Regions from separate parts of the Blautia sp. HCP3S3_C12 genome, predicted to be linked through region 1. Evidence: riboswitches for the same ligand, from Rfam matches in the RefSeq annotation. Region 1 holds a riboswitch; each other region holds the start of a gene.
What was found. A riboswitch is a leader RNA that binds a small molecule or an ion and turns the genes downstream of it on or off. The one in region 1 is predicted to bind cyclic di-GMP.

Region 1 (8,372 bases):
ACCTGCTCTCTGATTCATTCCGCCAGACAGTTCAAATGGATAACTGTCCCACACGCGCTGGCTGTCCTTAAAATTCAGTTTGTCAAACAGATCCATTGCTCTGGTTTTGGCCTCACTTCTTGTTATCTTCGTATGCGCACGCATACTTTCATAAATCTGTTCTCCAATGGTGCGTATCGGACACAGAGAGGCACCTGCGTCCTGAAAGATCATTCCGATTTTTGCACCTCTGATCTTTCTTTTTTCTTTCTCCGGTATATCCAGGATATTCTGATCCATATATCGGATATCTCCTCTTGTCACAAGACCATCCGATCCCAGAAGTCCCATTGCAGCTTTGATCAGAGTGCTTTTTCCACTGCCTGATTCCCCCACAAGACCAAGTATTTCTCCATGTTCAAGGGAGAAGCTCACATTATGAACCACCGCTTTCCCGCCAAATGATATCTCTACGGAATCGTAGGTCAGTATTTTTCTATCCATCTGCAAACCATCCTTGTTAATCCTTACCAAATCAGGGGCAAAATAGTTACTGTTCACTCCGTTCTCAGTAACGTAGCCAAAATTCATTCCAGATTGCCTGCGGCAATGGAATTTTGGCTTGTATGTCTCGGGATTTTGGCATATTCATGTCAAAACACCTCGCGGAATAGTGATATGTGAACAGTAACGCAAAATATCATCTGACCCTGAAATATCATCGTTCAAATGTTCTTCATTTATTCTTACAGTTTAGTTGATATCCAGATCTGCAGTCAGTTCATAATAATCACATGGATGTGCAATCAGTCCTGTTACATTAGACTGCATGATCATACTCATTCTCAGGTGAGAACAGAATACATAGGCATTATCATCCAGGATTGTCTGCTGCATCTGAATCGCCAGATCTGAACGCTTGTCTGCATCAAATTCTTTCTTCATCTGTTTTTCCAGATCTTCCAGTTGATCACTATGATAGTGTCCGTTATTGCTTGCAGATTCATCCAGTGTACAGGAAGTGAAGAAATACTCCGGATCTCCTGTAGGTGCAGTTACCATGGCACTTGCATATACATCCCATAATGTAGGGTCTTTACGGATAGTATTATTATCAGAGGTACAATTTATCTGAACATCCATGCCGATTTCTTTCAAAGTTGCCTGTGCAGACTCTGCAAGAAGCGGGAGCTCCTGACGGCTGGGATAAGTAAGCCAGCGGATCTCCAGTTTCTGTCCGTCTTTTTCACGGATACCGTCACCATCATAATCCACCCATCCTGCTTCCTCCAGAACCTTCTTTGCCCCATCAGGATCATAGCTCTCTGTTGTCAGATTCTGTCCGCCAAAAGAAAAGCTATCCGGGAAAACACCCACTGCAGGATATCCGTATCCTTTCAGGAGCACAGATACAAAGCTTTCCTTATCAATACCCATGGCAATTGCTTTGCGCACTGCAGGGTCAGATGTTACAGGACTTTCAAAGTTCATCCATGCATAGAATGCACGGCTTGTAGCTGTACTGGTAAATGTAAAATCATCATTTTCAAATAAGGGATAGCTTGCATATGCCATACCATAGGCAGCATTGATCTCCCCTGCCTGAAGAGCCATTGCCAGTGTATCACCGTCAGAAATTGTGCGGACAGTGATCTCGTCCACATTTACATCTCCGTTCCAGTAATTTTCATTTTTTGCAAGATTAACATGATCATCTGTCACCAGTTCAGTTGCCACATAAGGGCCTGTACCGATCACAATCCCATCATCACTGATCCCGGCCTGCATATCAATAATGCATCCATAAGGATCACTGAGATAATTGATAAGTGCAGGCTTCGGTTCTGTAGTCTTTATGGTAACAGTATTTCCATCTGCCTCGATGGTATCAATGCAGAGATCTCCTGCTGCACGCTCATGATTGGCAACCAGAGCCTCCAGGCTTTCCTTTACTGCCTCTCCGTCACAGGCACGTCCATTGGAGAACACAACTCCGTCATTCAGTGTGATCTTCCAGGTCAGCTCGTCAATATTTTCATACTCTTTTGCGATCCATGGCTCTATTTCCATTGCATCGGAATAACGGAAAAGCGTTTCCCCTACTCCATAACGGATACACGCCCATCCTGCATATGTATTTTGTGGATTAATATCTGCCTCTTCATTTTCCGCATTAAAGGTGGTATCGCCAAATACAAATGTCTTTTTATCTGCAGCCAGTGTTGGCATAACAGTCATTCCTACAGCCAGCCCCAGGGCAATTGCCATTGCCAGAAATTTCTTTGCTCTCATTTTCTTTTCTCCTTGTGTTTTCAATATTACTTATCATAAACGACTGTTCTTCGGATCCAGATAGTCACGGACTGTATCACCTAATAGATTGAAAATTGCCACAGATATAAAAATTGCAATTCCAGGTGATAATACTACCCATGGATATGTCTGGATCATACTTCGTCCGCTGCTCATCATACTTCCCCACTCAGCCATGGGAATCTGTGCTCCCAGTCCAAGAAATGACAGACCTGCAAGCTCCATCATCATAGTACCGATATCAAGCATGGCTGTTACCAGAACAGGCCCCAGCATATTGGGAAGAATATGCCTGAGCATAATCTGACCTGAGCTGTCACCTGCCAGTATGGCAGCATGAATATAGGGTTCCTCTTTTAATGCCAGAGTCTGCCCTCTGGCAATACGTGAATATTTCGGCCAGCTTACTACTGCCAGTGCTATAACAGCATTCTGAATGCCTCCCCCAAGAATAGCCGCAATCGCCATGGCAAATACAAGCCCAGGGAAAGCAAGACATACATCTGAAATCCTCATCATAACAGCATCTGCAGCTCCGCCAAAATATCCGCAGCATACACCCACAGCTGTTCCCAGCACAAAAATCACAGCAACCAGAATAAAGGTAGAGAAAATACTGGCTCTTGCACCACTTATCACTCTGGACAGCATATCTCTCCCATATGTATCTGTTCCCATAGGATGCTGAAGACTGGGAGGCTGAAGTGCACTTGCCAGATCCTGTGCATAAGGGTCATATGGACAGAGATGCTCTGAAAAAATTGCAAGTATTACAAGCCCTATTGCCAGAATAAGAAAAAAGATCAGCTTTTGTTTTATATGGTTTTTCTTAATCTTCTGTACACGCACTGTCACATTTTTATTCTGCTTTTCACTCATTGTTTCACACCTCCCAGACGGATTCTCGGATCCAGGAACCGGTATGACAGATCTGTAAGCAGATTTACTACAACATAGATGATCGCCATCCACATAACATATGCCTGAATAATAGGATAATCACGCATGGAGATGGCATCTACTGCCATCTTCCCAACTCCATCCCACAGAAAGATGGATTCTACGATTGCAGTTCCTCCCAGCAGATTTCCCACTGACAGCATCAGCAAGGTAATGATGGTTACCAGCGAAGCCTTCATAATACTTTTCCAAAGAGTGACAGAAAACTTTACTCCTCTTGCTTTCGCTCCTGCCACATAGTCTTTGCTTAATTCGTCCAGCACAGTTGCACGGACCTGTCGCAGATACTTGGCTGACATGGCAATTGCCAGAGTGATCGCCGGCATTGCCACACTCTTTAAACTTACATCTTTGGATATAACCGGAAAAATCCTCAGCCTGATTGCAAGAAAATACATCAACAGCAATGATACAAAAAAATTAGGAAGACTGTTTCCTATAAAGCTGCATAAACGGATCAGATAATCCGTTATCGTATTCTGTTTTACTGCTGACAGAATCCCCAGAGGGATTGATATGATGATGGTCAGCAAAATAGATGTCACTGTAAGAAGCAGCGTTGCCGGAAGCTTCGATATGAACGTATCAAAAACCGGAAGACTGGATACATAGCTGTTTCCCATATCTCCATGAAGCAGTTTCCCAAGCCACACAAAATACTGGGTCAGAAATGGTTTGTCCAGTCCCAGCTGTTCTCTGGCTGCATTTAACTTATCTTCTGACAGGATCTGTCCTGTATTTTCCATTTTTTGTGTTACTACATCACTTCCCGCAATCCGCATCATGCCATAAGAGAGAAAAGTAATCGCAAACAAAATGGGAATCAGCTGAAGCAGTCGTCTGAATGCGTATTTTTTCATTTGAATATCTCCATTTTATAATTTTTCAAAATTATACTCCTAATTAGCCACCATTCAGTTTAACAAAAGCAAAAATAGCCCACAACCCACCCTGGGGGTTATAAGCTATTCTTAATTTGAATATCTATCTTTGTTTTTGGAATACCTATGATCATTTAATGCTTTGGCAATCTATTCTTTAAAAATCCCACAAGTTCAGCCACACTCTCGTCCATCTCTTCTCCTTTGTGGAGTATAAAGCCAAAAATCACTTTACTGTCTCCAAGATCCAAAGGAATTCCCGGTGTAGTTCCTTCTTTGTTTTCTGACAGGTAACTTCCGCTTATATTTGCCACCTTACTGTTCTTCAGCATTTTTTCCATAATATAATCACTGTTGGTCAGCACGGAAATGTCAATGTCCTTCCATTGGAATGCATCTTCTTTTACAGCACCGATGTCAAAAAATTCATCCTGATAATTCTGTATAAAACGGATTCCTTCCAGGTCTTCCAGTTCTGCCCTCTCTTTGCCGGAATTGTAAAGCTCTGTCAGCCCTCCCGGATACAGCATTACATCTGTTTCATAGATAGGTTCGAAATACATTTTGTTTTTTGACAGTTCATACAGGAAATTTTCCTTCTGCTGACTGAGGATATATACAAAACCAATGTCATCCATATAATCCCGTACCCTTTCCATTACACTTTTTACGCCTGCTGTTGTTACCTGGAAATGGTACTTTTTTTCATAGGTTTCATTATAAAAGTCTACAAACTGATTTGCAAACCAGGAGCTGGGATTTAAAGATATCCGGATCCATTTTGTCATTCCGCTGGAAGCCATATTTTCCAGAACATTTACTTCATTTATAATTTTCGACGCATATTCATAAATCTTGTGTCCCTGCACTGTCAGTCTGATTCCTCTTGGCAACCGTTCAAAAAGCTGCATTCCCAGAGTATCTTCCAGTCCCTTGATCACCTTGCTGACACTGGGCTGTGTAGAATACAGATTTTTCGCAGCATCACTGAATGAACCAGTCTGTGCACATACTACGAAATACTGTAATTGTTTTAAATCCATAAAGATTTTGTCTCTCTTTCTGTTTTTATCCGCCATTAAATCTTTTTTCTGTTTTGAATTTTATCTCTGTACATTCTGTGATCTGCCATAATACGGATATCGCCAACCTCAGGGCTGTGCTCCGGATAAATAGCATAGCCACAGCTTGTATCCACATGCAGTATATGTCCTTCTATCACAAAGGGCGCATCAATTGCATTCTTTATTCTTCTGACCATCATTTCACAGAATTCATCATTTATATTGCCCTCCTCAATGATCAGTGAAAACTCATCTCCCCCGATCCGGAAAGCATAATCTGTATTTCGTATACATTTACGCAGTCTCTGGGAAACCGCCTTCAGTAATTTGTCTCCCATATCATGTCCATACGTATCATTAACCGGTTTAAACCTGTCCAGATCCAGATAAAACATTGCGAATTTTTTATGGAATTTACCATTTTGTTTTAATTTTGTGGAAAGATAACGCTCATTGTAAAGTCCGGTCAGTCCATCTGTATTTGCCAGCTTCTCAAGTTCATGCTTCTGACCAATATCCTGAACGATCAGCATAACTTTCGACAGTACGCTTCCTTTCCATTCCACAGGAATCACTGACATTACTTTGTAAGAAGACTTATCAAAATTACAATATTCAAACGTGTACAAATCCTCTTCCGACAAAATAACCTTTCTTAGATGTTCCGGCGAAAGCAGATATTCCATCTGTGCATTGATTGATTCCGTAATAACCACATATTTTTGAGACATATAATGAATAAATTTCAGATAATCTCCTGTAGGCTGATAAACTGCGTCATTGTTCATTTCATAATAGTCATACCGTCCACTGTCCAGATCACAGACAGCAAAGCGCTCCACAATTCTGGTAACACCCTGGAGAAGCTGATCCATGGCAATATTCTGCCTCAGCATCTTTCTGCGCTCTTTTTCCGCATTCTTCGAATCTGTCACATCACGTAAAAAGATCATGGCATGTTTGGGATTTCCATTCTCATCTGTATCCCCTGCCATCACTACATTTCTGGCAATACGCTGTTCTCCGTTAATCATCACCTTACATTCCTGGCTTAATTCTCCTTTAATCTTGCCCAGTTCCTTTATAATATATTCCCTGTTATAAATTTGTGCGACTGCCACTTTACTCTCCGGACAGACATAATTATCAAGAAACCTCTGTATCAGCTCATCCCATGTCTGACTGTTTCTGAAAATTTCCAGAAGTGGATTCTCTACTTTCATGGATTCAAAAGTATTTTCCTGAAGATCGACATAATATTCACACATATTCAAATCAGTAAAAGCACGATGAAAAGCTTCTTCTCTTGCTTCCTGTTCTGATGCTTTCTTACGTTTATCAATGTTAACAATAACCCCCACCAACTGACTGAGAGAACCATTCATACGCCGGACAGCCCTGCAATTTGTATTAAACCACTGATAGTTTCCATCCCGCATTAAAATTCTGTATTCTCCCTCATATTTTTCATGCTGAAAATCGCCAGGAACTCTTTCCATAAATTCAATGATTTCAGAACGGTCATCCGGATGTATTCTGCCCAATACAGCTTCTGCAGTGTTCGGTATTTCACTATTATCTTTAAATCCCAGCATATGGCAGAACGTGTCACTCAATGTCACCTTTGATATTGTTTCTTCCTGATCATAATCTATACTCCATAAACCATTCTCCACCATTTCATTGATCAGTTCCAGATTCTGAGTTGAACGGTCAGACCTGGCAGATAACACCCATACCGGCCGTCCTTCATTATCCTCAGCATCTGTTTTTACGATCCTGACTAATATGGGGGAGCCTTTGCTGTCCATAAGATACATTGTATAGAATCCATGCAGATTCCTGAATTCTTCAGCAGAAAGGAAACACTCCTGATCATTGCAGATCACATTGCTCAAATAGCCACCGGATACTTCCATAAATTCATTAAGTTCATATCCTAAAATCTGCAGAAAAAAATTGCTTATCGTCCAGATACTAAGTTTTTCATCATAATAACCGGCAACTGTCCCTACAGGGTCATTCTGAGTCAGTACATATTTAAAAGCTTCCTGAGCAGAAGCATTGATATCTGTATCCATATCCGCATCTTTATTTGCCATATATATTTCGATGTTATTCATTTTCCCAAGCATACTTTCATGCTCTGACATAATATTCTCAACCTCTCTCCAACATACAAAAAAAGAATAATGTGCAGCTTTGCGCCACAGCCTTTCGACTGCTTTGCCTATACTGAATCCTGAAACAGTATCTCTGTTTTATATCTTCATGAACTCAATATACTATCCTTTTTAATTTTTTATTACTTTTTGCCTTCTAAAGCAAATTAATATTTTGGGGAATTGCAATAGATTATTATCACATATTCTTATAATAATATCAACCGCCTTTTTTCTATTTTACATTATTATTTCATAAGAAAACAAATCCGACATCTTACAAATAAAGATGCCGGATCCGTCTTGTTATTACTATTCAATTTATCATCCTGCCAGATGCAATACTTCTAATAAAAGTACCCAACTCAAACCATAATATGTCACAACTGCCACAAGGTCATTGATCGTAGTGATCAGCGGACCGGATGCAACTGCAGGGTCAATCTTTATCTTCTTAAAAAACAGCGGAATACATGTACCAACTGCACTGGAGATCAGCATTGCCAGCAGCAGTGCTGCGCCAATACATCCTGATACTGCATAGGAAAACAGAAGTGTTTTCCCCTTAAACAGATAGATATACAATCCTATCAGTATAAAGGACAGGAATCCAAGAAGACTGCCGTTACACAAGCCTATCCTCATTTCCTTCCATACCAGTTCCAATTTCTGCTTTCCTGTCAGTGATTCATCCATGAGAACACGAATTGTTACAGCCAGTGACTGTGTACCGACGTTACCTGCCATATCCAGGATCAGTGACTGGAAGCACATAATAATCGGAAGTGCAGTTACTACTTTTTCAAAAATTCCTACCACAGAGGAAACAACCATACCAAGTCCCAGAAGAATGATCAGCCATGGCATACGTTTCTTCATACTCTCTTTCAGCGGCTCTTTCAGATCCTCTTCTGCAGTCAGACCGGCCAGCTTCGCATAGTCATCACCCATCTCATCATCAACCAGGTCAATGATACTGGCAGATGTGATAACCCCCAGAAGCTGATTATCAT
Region 2 (8,372 bases), on a different contig from region 1:
AGAAGGAGCTTTGTAGTTAACAGGTTTCCTGGTTGTATGATATGATAGGGAAATCTGGTCGCAAGATGTAAGGTTAACTGTGGAGCCATTTTTGATTTTCTTGTTTGTATATTTTCCATTTTTAGAAGAAAGCATATCTATGGAATCTAATACATACCCTGGAGCCATTTTTACATATATTTTTTTCTTGCCCTTCATTGGTTTTTCCTTAACATACATATATCCATTAAAATAAGATGCATAATTTTTGGATCCAACCGTAAGTTTAGAAAACGGAGATTTTTTCTCAGCTACTTTAATCTTACAGGACAGCTTATACTGCTTTCCATTCTGGGTTACCCGGAATGAAATTGTGGAAGAAGCTCCGGCAAGATCAGTCTCATCAAAAGGCATAAGAGTAGAAGAAAGTTCCAGAGCATTTAAACCTTCTCTTTTGGTTGCCTTAATTTTTTTGTTGGAAGATTTGATATTTGTGATTTTGGCATTAGAACTCAGGTTTCTAATGAAGATATAGCATTCCGGAATATCCAAAATAGTTTTTGCTCCACCATTTTCGTTAGGTCCTCCAAAAGCCCCCACTACACGTACTGTTTGTTTGGCTGCACAGGTGGGTACCTTTGCTTTTGTGGCAGCCTGTACCTCAACAACTGAGTTTATTGGTGTGGGAATCCCTGTTGGACAAAAGCCTGCAATAACCAGAGAGGCAACCAGTATCTTTGCAAAACGTTTCATTTTCTTCTTCATGTTCATGATGAAAATCCTCCTTTGCATTCATCTGATTTTGCTTTCGGTTCTACGAAAACATTATATATTGATATAATTAGAATACTACTCATTTTCGGACTTTTCAATGGCCGCTTAGAAATTTCTTAAAAAAATAAAAACCTGCTAAAAAGTTTTTAACTTTTCTTAGCAGGTTTTTGTTTTACTAATCCGTCAGAATATTTTGCAAGGTATTGATCAATTCCTCTATAACAATTGGTTTGGATAAGAATCCATTCATACCACATGTCAGTGCTTTCCTTCTGTCTTCGTCAAAAGCATTGGCAGTCATGGCAAGGATTGTAATTCCCGCCAGTGAAGGATCATCCAGTGAACGGATCTGCTCAGTAGCCTCATATCCATTCATTACAGGCATCTGCACATCCATAAGCACCAGATCATAATCACCTGGTGTTGAATTCTTAACTTTCTCCACAGCCTCTGCTCCATCTTCCGCTGTATCAACCCGAAAACCATATTCACTAAGGAGCGCTACTGCAATTTCACTGTTCAGTTCATTATCTTCCACAAGCAGTATGCGCCTGCCTCTGAAATCTGAACTTGCTGCCGGAAGAATATTATCCTCTGCCTCAGCCTGCTTCTGGCCGATAGCAGCCATCAGAGTCTCTCTGATATCTGACATAAACATAGGTTTGGCACAGAACGCAGTTACCCCTGCTGCCCTGGCTTCCACTTCAATATCTGACCAGTCATAAGCAGTCAGGATAATGATCGGCGTATCGTCACCAAGACTACGGATCTGACGGGTAACTTCAATGCCGTTCATATCCGGCAGACGCCAGTCAATGATATAAGCATGGAATGCATCACCCATTTCCATAGACTGTCGTGCGCGGAGAACAGCCTCCTTACCGGAAAGTGTCCATTCCGAACGCATTCCAACCTTTACAAGCATCTTAGTCACACTGTCACAGGTATTGAAATCATCGTCTACTACCAATGCCTTCAGGCCTTCCAGCTCTGCGATTTTCTCTATACGTTGATTCTCAGGCTGGATCCGCAATGGCAGGCGGATAATAAATTCAGTACCTTTTCCCTGTTCTGTCTGAACTTCAATGATTCCACCCATCATATCCACGATGTTCTTGGTAATAGCCATGCCCAGCCCTGTACCCTGAGTCCTGCTTACAGTGGAAGTCCGCTCTCTCTCAAAAGGAGAAAAGATCTTCTGTACAAATTTCTGACTCATGCCGATTCCGTTATCCTTTACCCGGATTTCGTACAGTTCACAGCCTCTCTGTGTACCCGGATACTCTCTCAGCCGGACAGAAACGGTTCCGCCTGCAGGAGTAAACTTGATCGCATTGGACAAAAGATTCAGCAGCACCTGATTCAGCCTGGTCTTGTCACAATAAACATCCTCATTGGTAACATCCATGACATCCATGTAAAGCTCCAGCTGTTTCGCATGGATCTGTCCGCTGATAATGGTTTTCAGATCATGAAGAACCTCTGACAGACTGACTTCCGTTTCTTCCAGATGAATCTTTCCACTCTCAATACGGCTCATATCCAGGATATCATTGATCAGTGAGAGCAGATGATTACTGGAGGAAAGAATCTTACCCAGATAATCCCGAACCCTTTCTTTATCATCAATGTTGCTTACAGCCAGTGTGGTAAAACCAATGATCGCATTCATTGGTGTACGGATATCGTGAGACATATTGGAAAGAAAGGTGCTCTTTGCCTTGTTTGCAGTCTCCGCAGCGCGGACCGCCTCAGAAAGGGCCTGATTCATTTTTCTGTCAGAGGTACGATCTGACAGAACCAGGATATATTTCTTTTTCCCGTTTACCTCGCTGCCCATTGCAACGTTATGAAACCAGCGGTGTTCTCCTGTTTTCTGATGAACATATTCAAAATCCCATTCCTGCTGCTCATGAACCTGGATTTCTTCCAGATAATTCTTCTCCGGATTTTCAACATCCCCGGAATGCAGTTTCCCAAGGACACAAATATCTTTACGGATCTGTTCTACTGTAATACCCAGCAGTTTTTCCACATTGGGACTGACGTAATCTACTTTATACGTTTTAGCATCCAGCAACAGGAAAACGTCATCCACATTCATTGAAAGCTTTTGAAACAGTTCGTCCTTATACAGGATCTCCGTATCCTTTCTCTTCAGGTTTACCCTGTTTTTTTGGAGAATAAATCCAATAAAAAGACCGGCAATACACAATGCTACGGCACTCACAAGCATTATAGTACTGCGCTGCAGAGCATTCATACTGGCATTGACGATATCAGCCTGGACAAGTCCCAGAAAGATCCAGTCCTGAGGTTTGGATTTCTCATAGACCAGATAGTAATCCTCTCCATCCAGATTTATCAGCATTGCATCTGTATGTCCTTCCTTAAACTCTTCTGAAAGCTTAAGGATCTCTTTTTCAGACAGAGTAGAATGTTCTCTCAGAATCCCAAAGAAATTATACACCTCTCCCCATGCCTCAGAAGAATGATCCACAACAACACGGCCATCCGGATGAACCACATAACTCTGGGCATTTCCATTGAAAGCAGAAATATTCAGCACATTTACGATATCAGAGTTTTCATAGGCAATGGCAATAGCATCATATTCAAAGCCCTGATAACTTCCATGAGGCCTGGGAGTAGCAAAAACAAGGAGCTGGGATTTTCCGGGAACTGTTGCATTGGTTATCACATCATTTCCCTGCCGGATCTCATCTTCAATATTTTCCTGCAATCCCAGATACCCGGTTTCACCTGTTGCCATCTTATAGTTCCCGTCCGCTGACAGGAAATAAAAATCTAAAAAGCCTGCATCTTCCTGTGCTTTCTCTATATACTCACGAATTTCACTTTCATCGGAAGTGTTCTGCAGATATTCCCCCCATATATGGAGATAAGTCAGATTCTTATTTGTCAGCTCACTTAGCATATTATCAGACAGATGAAAAATTTCTGTCAGGTGAGAAACACTTTCCTCATAAACAGTCTTCGATACAAACCCCAAATATCGGAAAACAGTCAAAAGGATTCCAACGAATAGGGCAATAAAAATTGCCGTATTCCATCGTTTTCTCGCAACCCGTTTCTTTCTGTTTGTATTATGATTCTTAACATCCATTCTTCTCACCTCAGAGTAATGTAGTCTTCAGGCTCTGCAAGAATGGCATTACCATCTGAAACATATGTTGTCCAGGTATCTTCCACAGAGGTATCCCCTCCATCAAATACAATATTTTCCTCTGCCGGATAAGCTTCCATATATTGTGGTGCTGCAAGACAGGTCACAGTAAAAGTATCCTTGTCCTGAATCTGTTTTCCATTCTTTGAAACTTTACTCAATGTATAACCATTATCCGTTTCCTTGATTTCTACAGAAATACCACTGAACACAGGCAGAGAGCCGCGGTTAAAGGGGATAAAGCCTCCCTGGTAGCCTTCTACGAAGTTTCTGACCATTTTCTTCAGTTCTGCCCCACTTATTTCGCTGCTGTAAGCGGAAAGCTCGTTTGGCATGATCATGTTGCCCGCCATTTTTTCTGTATAACCGGCCTTCAGTACATTTCCCGTAAAGCTGTTTCCTGTTGCAATCAGCACATCCGTCCCATAAATACCGCGCAAAGTGTTTGCCATAACAGAATAGGCTTCATTGCCTCCGCTGGTATGGAAACGATTGGAATAAGTTTTCTTTGAATCCAGCACAATATCCTCAGAAGTGGATTTTTCTTCAAGAAGCTGGGAATTAAATGACTGATAAGCCTGCTCTGCATTATATTCTCCTGAGATCATCTTGGACACCACATCTCTGGAAACGGAGAAAAAGTCATTTGACGCAATACGGATATACATATGGTTTTCTTCAATCACAGGTTTCACATCCTTCAGATATTCCGTAAGCTGGAAATCCACATCCTGGCTGTAGCTTAACAGATCCTGCCCATCATAAATAATCCGGTTCTGCGCATCCTCTGAAAGCATTGTGTTCAGTACCTTCATTGCTTTCTGCCGGCGTGTTTCATCCTTTGTCAGGTCACGGTTTAAAGCTATCTGGAAATATGGTGTAGTCATCAGCCACTTTTCGCCGTTCTGCTGAAAGAATGGCAGGAATGTTGTGTTAATGCCCTGATCCTGGAACATTTTTACACCGAAAGAACTGCCGAAATACATGGCAAGCTTGCCACTTTGGTACATCTCAACCACATCATCATAATTCATATCCAGATCATCCCGGCTCAGCCCTGTATCCTGAATAAACTGCTCCATACGTTCAAAAGCCTCCGGCCAGACGGTACTGTCCAGACCTTCTCTCTTTGTATTGTCCGGGTCACTGTAGATAGTACGCCACTTACGTCCATCCACAGAAGACAGCTCTGATGCAGACAGACCCTGCAGTGTTTCCATACAGGTATAATCATAGTAATAGTCTGCAGTAAACCCACGGATACCCACCTCATCAAATGCCTGGCAGGCAGAAACGAAGCTTTCATAATCCGTTGGAAGAGGAATATCATACTTTTCAAAAAGATCTTTGTTCACTACAAAGCCATGGGCATCTGCACACACAGGAAGCCAGTTTACACTGCCATCCTGATTTTTGAAATTGTTAAGGTAGGTATCATAGACAGCACCTGCAGCATTGGTTGTGGAAAGATCCATCAGACTGTCCTTCAGGGGGCTTGCATCATGGAGGGAAAACCGGCAGCAAGTTATAATATCCGGCAATCCACCGTTTTCGTTCAGAAAACGATAGAAATCCAGATCATTATTGCCTACTACAAATTCAATGTTGATATCCGGAAGCTGTTCCTGGATGTATGATGCGTATTTTTCATACAGATTTGTGGTCCATAGATACACTGTGATAGTTTCCGCGTCTTCTTTTTCCGTACTTTTCCTGCCGCAGCCAGACAGAAGTGACATGACTGTCACCATCACCAAAAGTACAGAAACTAACTTGTTCCATTTTTTCTTTTTCATTATCACTTCTCCCTCTGATTGCGTTTTACTAACTCATTGATCACTTTTACTAATAATTTCCTATCAACAGGCTTGGCAATATGTTCATCCATTCCTGCTGTTCTTTTCTATTGTCCCTCAAATTTAACCGAATCAGGTAAGTCCCCTGCGGAGATTTCAAATATCCGCTTGAAGCAAAAAAAAATTCCATGTAAAAAATTTTTACAGGAACTTTTTCCATAATGCCCATTTAACATTTTACCTTTTATTATTACTGAGGCATGATGCAACCGGCTGGCATGGCCAGATTTCAGTCTGACTTTAGCTCCTTCTGGCTTTGCGTCCCGGCTTTTCAACCGGCTTGCTAATAAATATGCCATAAAAAATCTTTTTTTATTATAGCACTCATACTATATCATGTCTATAAGAAAATATGTTACTGTTCACTCTGTTCACAGCAACACGCTTCGCGATGCACAGAATTTATGCTAATCGCATAAATTCGCGCAGTATGTCTCGGGTTTTCTGTGACCTTCGCTCACAAAAAACACCTCGCGGGATATTGCCAGTGAACAGTAACGAAAATATACCTCTTAACATACAAATCCAGCTTCCCATCAAAACTTAAGAGAAATTTACCGGAATGAAACTCCTTCATCAACCGGCCATGATTTTCTAAGTGCACCATAGGAGATCAGAAAATTCGCAAGCCAGCCGGCCGGTACAGCAAGCCAGACAAATGCAATTCCATAACGCGGTGCAAAGATCAAAGCCACTGATAGACGGATTGAAAGGTTTACCATATTGGCAATAAGAAATGGCCGCATGATTCCAAGTCCACGAAGGACTCCATCTGTTGCCATCTTAATACCCATAAAAATAAAGAAATAACCCAGCCATTTCATATAATCCCCGGATACCTGATATGCCAGAGCAGTTCCATCTTTTCCCAGGAATAAGGAAGAAATTGGAGTGTGCAGTGTTTCAATGACTATGAAAGCAAGGACTGCGAAACACAGATCCAACACCAGTGCAGCGCGATATCCTTTTTTGATACGTTCTATTTTCTTTGCCCCAAGATTCTGGGATACATAGGGCGAAACCGCATTACCAATGGATACAAATATCAGTGAAAAAACATTCTCTACTCTCATGGTTGCCGCATAACCTGCCAGCGCCTGTGTACCGAAGGGATTTACAACTGCCTGTACGATCATCATACCAATTGACACTGTGGATTGCTGAAGAACCGATGGTACTGCAATACGAAGCATGGAATGTAACTCCTGCCTGTCAAACCAGTGAAATCGGCTTTTATATCGACGCATCCGGTTAAAGAAAATCAAAAGGGAAAACACTGCGGAAATCCCCTGCGCAATGAGAGTTGCAAGTGCGGCACCGAACACACCCAGCCCTAAACCTGCCACCATCCAAAGATCCATAACAATATTCAAAACAGAAGAAAATATCAAAAGACCCAGCGGGATCTTAGATTCGCCGATGGAGTTGAACATCGTTGAAAGGATATTGTACATAAACAGAAAGGGAAATCCAACAAAATAAACACGCAGATACAGTACTGCTTCATCCAGTATGTCAGCAGGTGTTTGTAATAAACTCATCATAAAATGAGAAAAGCCAAAGCCAAAAACCCCCAGAAGTATACTCAGAATCAGAAAACTGATCAACGATGTTGACACAATTGTTTTCATTTTGCTATAATTCTGGGCTCCAAAATAGCGGCTCACAAGTACACCTGCTCCTACACCTGCACCCAATGCTACACAGATGAATACATTGGTCAAAGCAGCACAGGCTCCAACTGCCGCAAGTGCCGAGGACCCCACAAACTGACCAACAATAATGGAATCAGCCATATTATATACTTGTTGAAAGAAGCTGCCCAGAATCATAGGCATTGCAAAAACAGTCAGTGCTTTAAGAGGGGCATCTGTGATTAAATATTCATCTTTTGACATTCTCCTTTTCCTCCATAAATTCCTGCTTTTTATCCGAAATCACGATCGTATTTCCAAAATGTAAGTTTTAGATTTCGTTACGAAACAATTATATGCAGTTACAGTAAATAAGTCAAGCAGCTGTTTACTTTTAGTAATATAAATGATATGATATTTAAGAAAATCTGCTACCAGACGGACATTATTTTATATTATTTTACAGGAGGGAACTTATGTATCTGGACGGTTTAGATGAAATGGATCAGAAAATTATCCGGCTGCTTATAGAAAATGCACGTATCTCCTACTCTGCTATTGGTGAAGAAACCGGTATTTCCAGAGTGGCAGTAAAAGTCCGTATCCAGGCTTTGGAGAAAAGAGGCGTAATCGAAGAATATACAACAATTATTAATCCGCAAAAAATCAGTGGGGCTGTATCATGCTACTTTGAAATTGAAACAAAACCGGAGTACTTGTCGCAGGTAACAGATATATTGTACAAAAATGATACAGTCACTCAGATTTACCGTGTCACAGGAAGAGACAAGCTTCATGTACATGCAGTTGCTTCATCAGGTGATGAAATGGAATACTTTCTGCATAATGTCATTGATACATTGCCCGGAATTATCAGCTGCAGCTGCAACACAATCTTATCACGCATTAAAGATATTAAGGGATTACGGCTATAGAAGTCTT
Region 3 (8,372 bases), on a different contig from region 1:
GCGAACTGTGTGAAAGTATCGCTGATCAGGATTACCTGAGAGAAAGAACGAAGCTCATCCAGAAATTTCTTTGCACCCGGAAGGGGATCGATCTTTGCGATAACCTCCTGAATTTCTTTCAGTCCAAGACCATGCTCCTTCAGAATCCCAAGTCTCCAGTTCATCAGCTTATCATAATCCGGCTCATCGCGGGTAGTTTTCTTCAGCTCCGGGATGCCGCTGGCCTCTGCAAATGCGATCCAGATCTCAGGCACCATAACGCCCTCTACATCAAGACAAGTGATATACATGATAGAATCCTCCTTTGTGAAAACATCTTTATTTGTAAATATTCTTTACCGCTTTATTTGACGAAAATATCTTAACATATTCTGAAGAGCCTTGCAAGTTACTGTTATTTATGTACAGATATATCCGGCGTAAGCCGAAGGTTCTGTATATCCGGCGAATATTACTGAGAATGGAGTCAGGCGGATATTCGCAACCTCCGCAGGGGACTTACCTGATTCGGTTAAAAAATATGTATTGACAATAAAAAAACAACTCCCTATAATAGTTAGGAAACTAACAGATTGCATCCTAACCATGTGGCAAAATCCGGGAGGTGAACATCATAGACCAGGAAACCAGGCAGAAACTGAACAATATGCACGTAGGCCGTCTGATCCGTATTTTATCCCATTCCATGAGACGTCACAATCCGGCGGAAATGATAGAGAATAAAGATCTGACATCCATGCAGAAGCATGTGCTGAAATTTATCCTTCTGGAAACCATACACAGAGATCTTTACCAGAAAGATATTGAAGAGGAATTTCAGATCAGGAAACCTACAGTAACAGGAATCCTGCAGCTAATGGAGAAAAACGGATACATTTACAGAGAATGTGCGAAGCAGGATGCCCGCCTGAAACGGATCCTTCCCACAGAAAAGGCAGAATCCCTGCGCCAGCCTATCCTTCACAGCATTGAAGAGGACGAAGCAGCAATGATTCGGGGCATCCCGAAAGAGGATGTGGAGCTGTGCAAACAGGTTCTGTGGCAGATGTGTGCAAACAGAAAGAAAATGTGCAATAAAAAAGACAGCAATTACAAAAAATAAAATACAAGGAGGACATCAACAAAGATGAACAAAAAACTTTTACGTTCCGTCCGGGAGTACAAAAAGCAGTCCATTCTGGCACCGCTTCTGGTAATCCTGGAGGTTCTGATGGAAGTTCTGATCCCCCTGGAGATGGCCAAGATCATTGACATCGGTATCGTCCAGGGCAATCTGAGCTACATCATACAGAGAGGAATCATTCTGGTTGTGATGGCAATGCTTGCACTGTTTTTCGGCGTACAGGCCGGAAATATGGCAGCTTACGCAGCAGCAGGCTATGCCAAAAACCTGAGACATGATATTTTCTACAAGGTACAGGATTTTTCCTTCAAAAATATCGACCATTTTTCCACCTCAGGACTGGTTACACGAATGACTACAGACATTACCAATGTGCAGCAGGCATATATGATGAGTATCCGTCTGCTGGCCAGGGCACCGTTTATGATCATTCTGTCCTGGATCATGACACTGACCATCAGCAAACCGGCATCAATCCTGTTCCTCATTGCCATACCATTTCTGGGTGGAACTTTGATTTTTATTGCAAAAGCAGCCCACCCACATTTCATTAAGGTATTTGATGAGTATGATGTGCTGAACAATTCCGTACAGGAGAACGTAAACGCCTCCCGTGTGGTAAAGGCTTTCGTACGTGAGGACTATGAGATTGAAAAATTCCATGGGATTTCCAGATATGTCTATGATCTTTTCACCAAAGCAGAGAAGATCGTGGCATGGAATGCCCCGGTTATGCAGTTTACCATGTATACAGTAGTGCTGATTCTGGTAGCTATCGGCGGCAGATCCATCGTAGGTGGTACCATGGAGGTAGGAGAGCTTACCAGTGTGATCGTCTATGCACTGCAGATCATCGGTTCCCTGATGATGGTAACATTCGTATTTGTTATGATCATGATCGCTGAGGCATCCACAGACCGAATCGTAGGAGTACTGGATGAGGTTCCGGAAATGCAGGATCAGGCTGATGCAGTGAAAAATGTGGCAGACGGCTCCATAGACTTCGACCATGTGGACTTCAGCTACGGAGGAGAAGGTGGCAACCTTTCTCTGAAGGATATTAATCTTCATATTAAATCCGGCCAGACCGTAGGAATCATCGGCGGTACCGGAAGCGCCAAGTCTACACTGGTGCAGATGATCCCCAGACTCTATGATGTTACAGGGGGAAGTGTAAAGGTAGGAGGCGTTGATGTGCGCGAGTATAATCTGGAAGCGCTTCGTGACCAGGTATCCATGGTTCTCCAGAAGAACGTGCTTTTCTCAGGCAGCATTTATGAAAACATCCGCTGGGGTGATGAGCACGCCAGTGACGAGGAGGTTCAGAGAGTCTGCCGCCTGGCACAGGCAGACGGATTCATCAATGAATTTCCGGATGGCTACAACACTATGATCGTCCAGGGCGGAAACAACGTATCCGGTGGACAGAAGCAGCGTCTGTGTATTGCCAGAGCCCTGCTGAAGAAGCCAAAGATCCTGATTCTGGATGATTCCACCAGTGCGGTAGATACCAGGACAGATGCCCTGATCCGTAAGGCTTTCCGCGAGGAAATCCCGGATACCACCAAGCTGATCATTGCGCAGAGAGTTTCTTCTATTGAAGACGCAGATCAGATCATTGTACTGGATGACGGTAAGATCGCAGGAGTAGGAACCTCCGAAGAATTACTGAAAACCAATGAGATTTACAGAGAAGTATATGAATCACAGGTCAAAGGAGGCGGAGAAGATGAATAAGAAGAAAAAAGTAGACCAGAACACCATCAAAACTGCCAAAAGACTTCTGAAATATATAACCGAAACCTATAAGCTGCGGCTGATACTGGTATTTATCTGTATCTTTCTCAGCGCAGTAGCCAGCATTTCCGTATCCCTGTCCCTGAAATATCTGCTGGATGATTATATTATCCCGCTGATCGGACAGACAGCCCCCAATTATGCAGAGCTGTACAAGGCAATGGCAGTTCTGGGCTGCATTTTCGCAGTAGGGGTGATCGCAACCTTTATTTACAGCAGAATGATGGTATTTATCGGACAGGGCGTGCTGAAGCGCATCCGTGACGATATGTTTGAGCATATGCAGACTCTGCCTATCCGTTACTTCGACCAGAATACCAACGGCTCCATCATGAGTCTCTACACCAATGATACAGACACACTGAGACAGATGATCAGCCAGGCAATCCCTCAGGGACTGATGGCACTGTTCACCATTATCGTAACCTTTATCTCCATGCTGGTGCTTAGTCCACTGCTGACCATCCTGGCTGTGGCTGTTATCTTCATTATGATGGCAGTGACCGGTAAGATCGGGGCAAACAGTGGTAAATATTTCATCCGTCAGCAGGTATCTCTGGCAGATGTGACCGGATTTGTGGAAGAGCGCATGAACGGTCAGAGGGTTGTTAAGGTTTTCAACCATGAAGCAAAATCCGAACAGGAATTTGACCGTCTGAACGAAGCTCTCTTTGAAAGCTCCGCCAACGCCAACAAATACGCCAACATGATGGGTCCTGTCATCGGAAATATCGGTAACCTGCAGTTCGTACTCACAGCAGTTCTGGGAGGATTTCTCTCTGTAGCAGGAGTAGGCGGCATCACTCTGGGTGTCATGGCTTCCTATCTGCAGTTCACAAAGAGCTTTACCCAGCCCTTCATGCAGGTGGCACAGCAGTTCAATGCCATTGTTATGGCCCTTGCAGGTGCTGAACGAATCTTCAACCTGATCGATGAGAAGCCGGAAGAAGATGAAGGTTATGTAGAGCTTGTTAATGCGAAAAAAGATGCCCAGGGAAATATTACAGAATGCAAAGAAAGAACCGGCATGTGGGCATGGAAGCATCCTCATTCTGCTGATGGCTCCGTAACCTATACAGAACTTACAGGAGATGTCCGCTTCGAGGATGTAACCTTCGGCTATAACCCGGATAAAGTAATCCTTCAGGATATCAGCCTCTTTGCAAAGCCTGGCCAGAAGCTTGCCTTCGTAGGCTCCACAGGTGCAGGAAAAACTACCATCACCAACCTGATCAACCGTTTTTACGATATCCAGGAAGGTAAGATCCGCTATGACGGAATCAATATCACCAAGATCAAGAAGGATGACCTGAGACATTCACTGGGAATCGTACTTCAGGATACCCACCTGTTCACAGGAACCATCCGGGAAAATATCCGCTACGGAAAACTGGATGCCACAGATGAGGAAGTATATGAGGCAGCAAGACTGGCTCACGCAGACCAGTTCATCAAAATGCTTCCAAAGGGCTACGACACCATGTTAAGCGGAGACGGCGAAGAACTGTCCCAGGGACAGAGACAGCTTCTGTCCATTGCAAGAGCAGCAGTAGCCAACCCACCGGTACTGATCCTGGATGAAGCAACCTCCAGTATCGATACCCGTACAGAAAGCATCGTACAGAAAGGTATGGATAACCTGATGAAAGGCCGTACCGTATTCGTAATCGCCCATCGACTCTCCACCATCCGCAACAGCGATGCAATCATCGTACTGGATCACGGCAAGATCATAGAGCGAGGCGACCACGAAGACCTGATTAAGTTAAAGGGAACTTATTATCAGTTATATACCGGTAAGCTGGAGCTCTCATAAAACACCGGCAAAATATTTTGAGGATCAGGGACTTTTTAAGGAAAGTTTTGACCGCAATTATTTCAGAATATGAATAATTGCGGTCTTTTTTTTGTGCGTGCTGCATAGGATATACAGAGGGACAGATATCCACGGACAGGCTATGCATACTTCTGCTGTTCATCTTTCACAATAAAGACGAAATGTAATATATTTAACGAAAAATTTCGTCAAAGTGAAGAAAAAAATTGTTCAAATAGACAAGACAAAAAATCTGGACGAGTAAAACAGTATATGGTAAAATATAGGAAATATGAGGGCAAACCTGATGAGAGTCAGGGGCGCAAAGCTAGGAGCCTTAAGGAACGTAAAGAGTAAGCCTGAAGGATGGCATACTCAGTGAAAAAGGTAGTTCGGTTGCAATTATTTCTTAAGGGGGATAATTGCAACTTTTTTTTATTTCAAAAAAATTAAAATTTTGTAATGCTTTTGTTACATGGGAAATGACAGGAAGGACTATACAGCAATGACGGAAAAGGAATTACGGCGTTTAAGCCGTATGGATTTACTGGAAATGCTTCTGGAACAGAGCAGAGAAGTAGAGAGACTTCAGAAAGAACTGGAGACAGTTAAGAACCAGCTCAGCGACCGCAGGATCATGGAACAGGAAGCAGGTTCCATCGCAGAGGCGTCACTGAAATTGAATAAAGTATTCGAAGCTGCACAGCAGGCAGCAGACCAGTATCTGGAGAATATCCGAATCCGGTCGGAGATTTCACAGAACGGAGAGACAGAGAATGAAGCAGAATAAGAAGAGAAGAGAGATCACTTCTATGCCTTCGGTGGAACTGCTGGAAAAGGAAGTAAACCGTAAGAAATATCAGAAACGGTATTTCCAGGTACTCAGAAACACCATTTACACACTGATCACAGTGGCGGCTGCGGCAGTTCTGATCGCTGTACTGCTCCTGCCGGTGCTTCAGATCTACGGAAGCTCCATGACCCCCACACTGCGGGAAGGTCAGATCGTAGTTTCACTGAAAGGTTCGGAATTCAGACAGGGCGATGTAATTGCCTTCTATTATAACAACAAGATCCTGGTGAAGCGTCTTATCGCAGGACCGGGAAGCTGGGTCAATATTGACGAAGACGGAAACGTCTACGTAGACGATAAGCTTCTGGATGAGCCATACCTGAGAGAAGGAGAGAAAGCTTTGGGAGACTGCAACATCAAGCTCCCCTATCAGGTACCGGACGGACGTTATTTCGTAATGGGTGACCACCGTTCCACATCTGTGGACAGCCGAAATACAGCCGTAGGTCCTGTGGCAGAGGAACAGATCGTCGGCAAGATCGTATTCAGCATATGGCCGTTGGAAACATTTGGCACGGTTTCATAGAAATGACACCGTATTTTCTGATAAGTACAAAACTGTACAGAATAATAAAGAGGGAGGAAGAGGAATATGAAAGAGTCTCTGTCTCAGCAGACAGCAAACCTGAAACATAAGAATAACAGACATAAACGCTGGAAAGGCATAGTCAGCATCTTTGCCTGCATGGTAGTTTTCTGTACTGTATATGCACTGATTCTTCCGGCACTTACGGCAGAAGGAACACCTCACTGTGGAAAAGAAGAACATACACATACAGAGGATTGCTATGAGAAGAAGCTGATCTGCGGCAAAGAAGAAGGAGAAGGTGCACATCATCATACGGATGAATGTTACCGGGAAGAACAGGTTCTTGTCTGTACAACGCCTGAATCCGACGGACATCAGCACACAGATGACTGCTACACAGAAGAACAGGTCCTGACCTGCACAAATACAGATCCCGACCACGTACATAATGAAATCGACGGATGCTACACAACCGAGAGAAAACTCACCTGTGGCAAAGAAGAAGGAGAGGGTGCCCATCACCACACAGAAGAGTGCTACGAGACAAAGAGAGAACTCATCTGCGGACAGGAAGAGAGCGATGGACATAAGCACACAGACGACTGCTATAAGAAAGAACTTGTCTGCGGCAAAGAAGAACACAAACACATCCTTGCCTGCTACTCCGACCCGAACGCAGATGTAGAAGACGGCAATGTATGGCAGAGAACTGTAAGCAGCGTTACACTCACAGGAAACTGGGGTGCAGACCTTGCAGCCATTGCCCAGACCCAGAACGGATACACAGAGAGCACAGCCAACTACGCAGTAGCAGAGGACGGACAGACCATCCACGGCTACACCCGCTACGGCGCATGGGCAAACGATCCATACCGCGATAACTGGTCCGCCCAGTTCGCAGACTTCTGCTTAAGCTACGCGGGAGTACCAACGAGCGCAGTACCTCAGAACAGCGACTGCAGCGCATGGAACTATACAATTCCTGATGGCTACACACCGAAAACCGGCGACCTGCTCCTTCTGGACACAGACAGCAACGGCAGCGCCGACCACGCCGGAATCGTAACCTCCGTAAGCGACAGCACCCTGACCGCCATCGTAGGCGACGCCGATAAAGCAGTCAGAAACAACACCTATAATATAGGAAGCGAAAATATCAAAGGCTACGTCTCCATCCCGGAGAATCCCGCACTGGCAACCCCGACACCGGAACCGACCAAAGAAGCGGAAGTAACACCGGAAGCCCAGCCGACCCAGGAGCCGGAGGCAACCCCGGAAGTTACCGAAGAACCGACTCAGGAGCCGGAGAACAAAGCGGATGATGCAGCAGATGATAAGGCGGATGAGAATAAAACTCAGGATGAGGATGTTAAGGAAGACGATTCCAAGAAGGATGATACTGCTAATAATATAGAAGTAACTCCTACACCGACACCAACCTCTGAAGCAACACAGGAAGTTCAATTGGAGCAGCAGACAGTAACTGCAGAACTCTACACAGATAGTACATATGTTACAGCAGAGCAGAGTGAAAATGCAGTTATCGTAAGTGGTGCTCTTCCGGAAAATGGAAGCGTAAAAGCATTCCCTGTTAATAATATCAACATGGAAGGGATGAAAGTCCTGTGTGCATGGGATATTACTATATTTGATGCTGAGGGTAATAAATGGGAGCCGGCAGAAGGAAATACGATTGCAGTTCGGTTCCAGCTTAGCGAACTCCCGGAAGAAAATGCTGACTATAGTATTTATTATGTTCCGGATGAAAGCGGAAACGAAAAACCAGAAGAAATCCAGTCAGAAGTGACAGATGATGGAATCAGTTTCAATGCAGAACATTTCTCCATTTATGCAGCTGCATTTGATATGACTAAAAATAGTACAATTAAATTAGACACTTATATAAAAAATGTAGAAATAAAACACAGGAATTCAGATAATGAAGACTGGAAAGCGGTGACAGAACAAGATCCGATTAAGAAGAATGATAAAGTTGGATTTGTGTTAAATTATGTTTTACCTGGTGGGATTTTGAGTGATGAAAATAAGACTATTACATATCAGATACCATCAAACATAAAAATATATCATAATGAAGATGGAAAAATTTATGATCCTTCTGGAGCTGTTATCGGAACTTATCATATTGATACAACAGGTAAGGTAGAATTTGAGTTTCTGGATAAGTATGTAAAATCCAATAAAGATGGAAACGCTATAAAGGGAAGTTTCTTATTCGAATGTTCAGCCAGTG

Region 2: it holds a riboswitch for cyclic di-GMP, as region 1 does, so the genes downstream of both, ACTNDS_RS15075 (extracellular solute-binding protein) here and ACTNDS_RS06405 (sensor domain-containing diguanylate cyclase) in region 1, are expected to answer to the same signal.
Region 3: it holds a riboswitch for cyclic di-GMP, as region 1 does, so the genes downstream of both, ACTNDS_RS02355 (DNA repair protein) here and ACTNDS_RS06405 (sensor domain-containing diguanylate cyclase) in region 1, are expected to answer to the same signal.

What each region holds. Positions count from the first base shown of each region.
Region 1 covers NZ_JBQHWC010000005.1:2,138-10,509, forward strand. Annotated here, with positions in the region: gene ACTNDS_RS06380 (ABC transporter ATP-binding protein) at 1-570, opposite strand, end outside; gene ACTNDS_RS06385 (ABC transporter substrate-binding protein) at 733-2,271, opposite strand; gene nikC (nickel transporter permease) at 2,305-3,171, opposite strand; gene nikB (nickel ABC transporter permease) at 3,168-4,112, opposite strand; gene ACTNDS_RS06400 (LysR family transcriptional regulator) at 4,268-5,176, opposite strand; gene ACTNDS_RS06405 (sensor domain-containing diguanylate cyclase) at 5,212-7,350, opposite strand; cyclic di-GMP riboswitch class I at 7,354-7,438, opposite strand; gene mgtE (magnesium transporter) at 7,684-8,372, opposite strand, start outside.
Region 2 covers NZ_JBQHWC010000025.1:3,144-11,515, reverse strand. Annotated here, with positions in the region: gene ACTNDS_RS15085 (hypothetical protein) at 1-750, opposite strand, end outside; gene ACTNDS_RS15080 (response regulator) at 929-3,880, opposite strand; gene ACTNDS_RS15075 (extracellular solute-binding protein) at 3,886-5,736, opposite strand; cyclic di-GMP riboswitch class I at 5,998-6,091, opposite strand; gene ACTNDS_RS15070 (MATE family efflux transporter) at 6,351-7,694, opposite strand; gene ACTNDS_RS15065 (Lrp/AsnC family transcriptional regulator) at 7,907-8,365, shown strand.
Region 3 covers NZ_JBQHWC010000002.1:33,853-42,224, forward strand. Annotated here, with positions in the region: gene thrH (bifunctional phosphoserine phosphatase/homoserine phosphotransferase ThrH) at 1-290, opposite strand, end outside; gene ACTNDS_RS02340 (MarR family winged helix-turn-helix transcriptional regulator) at 605-1,102, shown strand; gene ACTNDS_RS02345 (ABC transporter ATP-binding protein) at 1,127-2,860, shown strand; gene ACTNDS_RS02350 (ABC transporter ATP-binding protein) at 2,853-4,736, shown strand; cyclic di-GMP riboswitch class I at 5,024-5,140, shown strand; gene ACTNDS_RS02355 (DNA repair protein) at 5,242-5,526, shown strand; gene lepB (signal peptidase I) at 5,513-6,115, shown strand; gene ACTNDS_RS02365 (SpaA isopeptide-forming pilin-related protein) at 6,182-8,372, shown strand, end outside.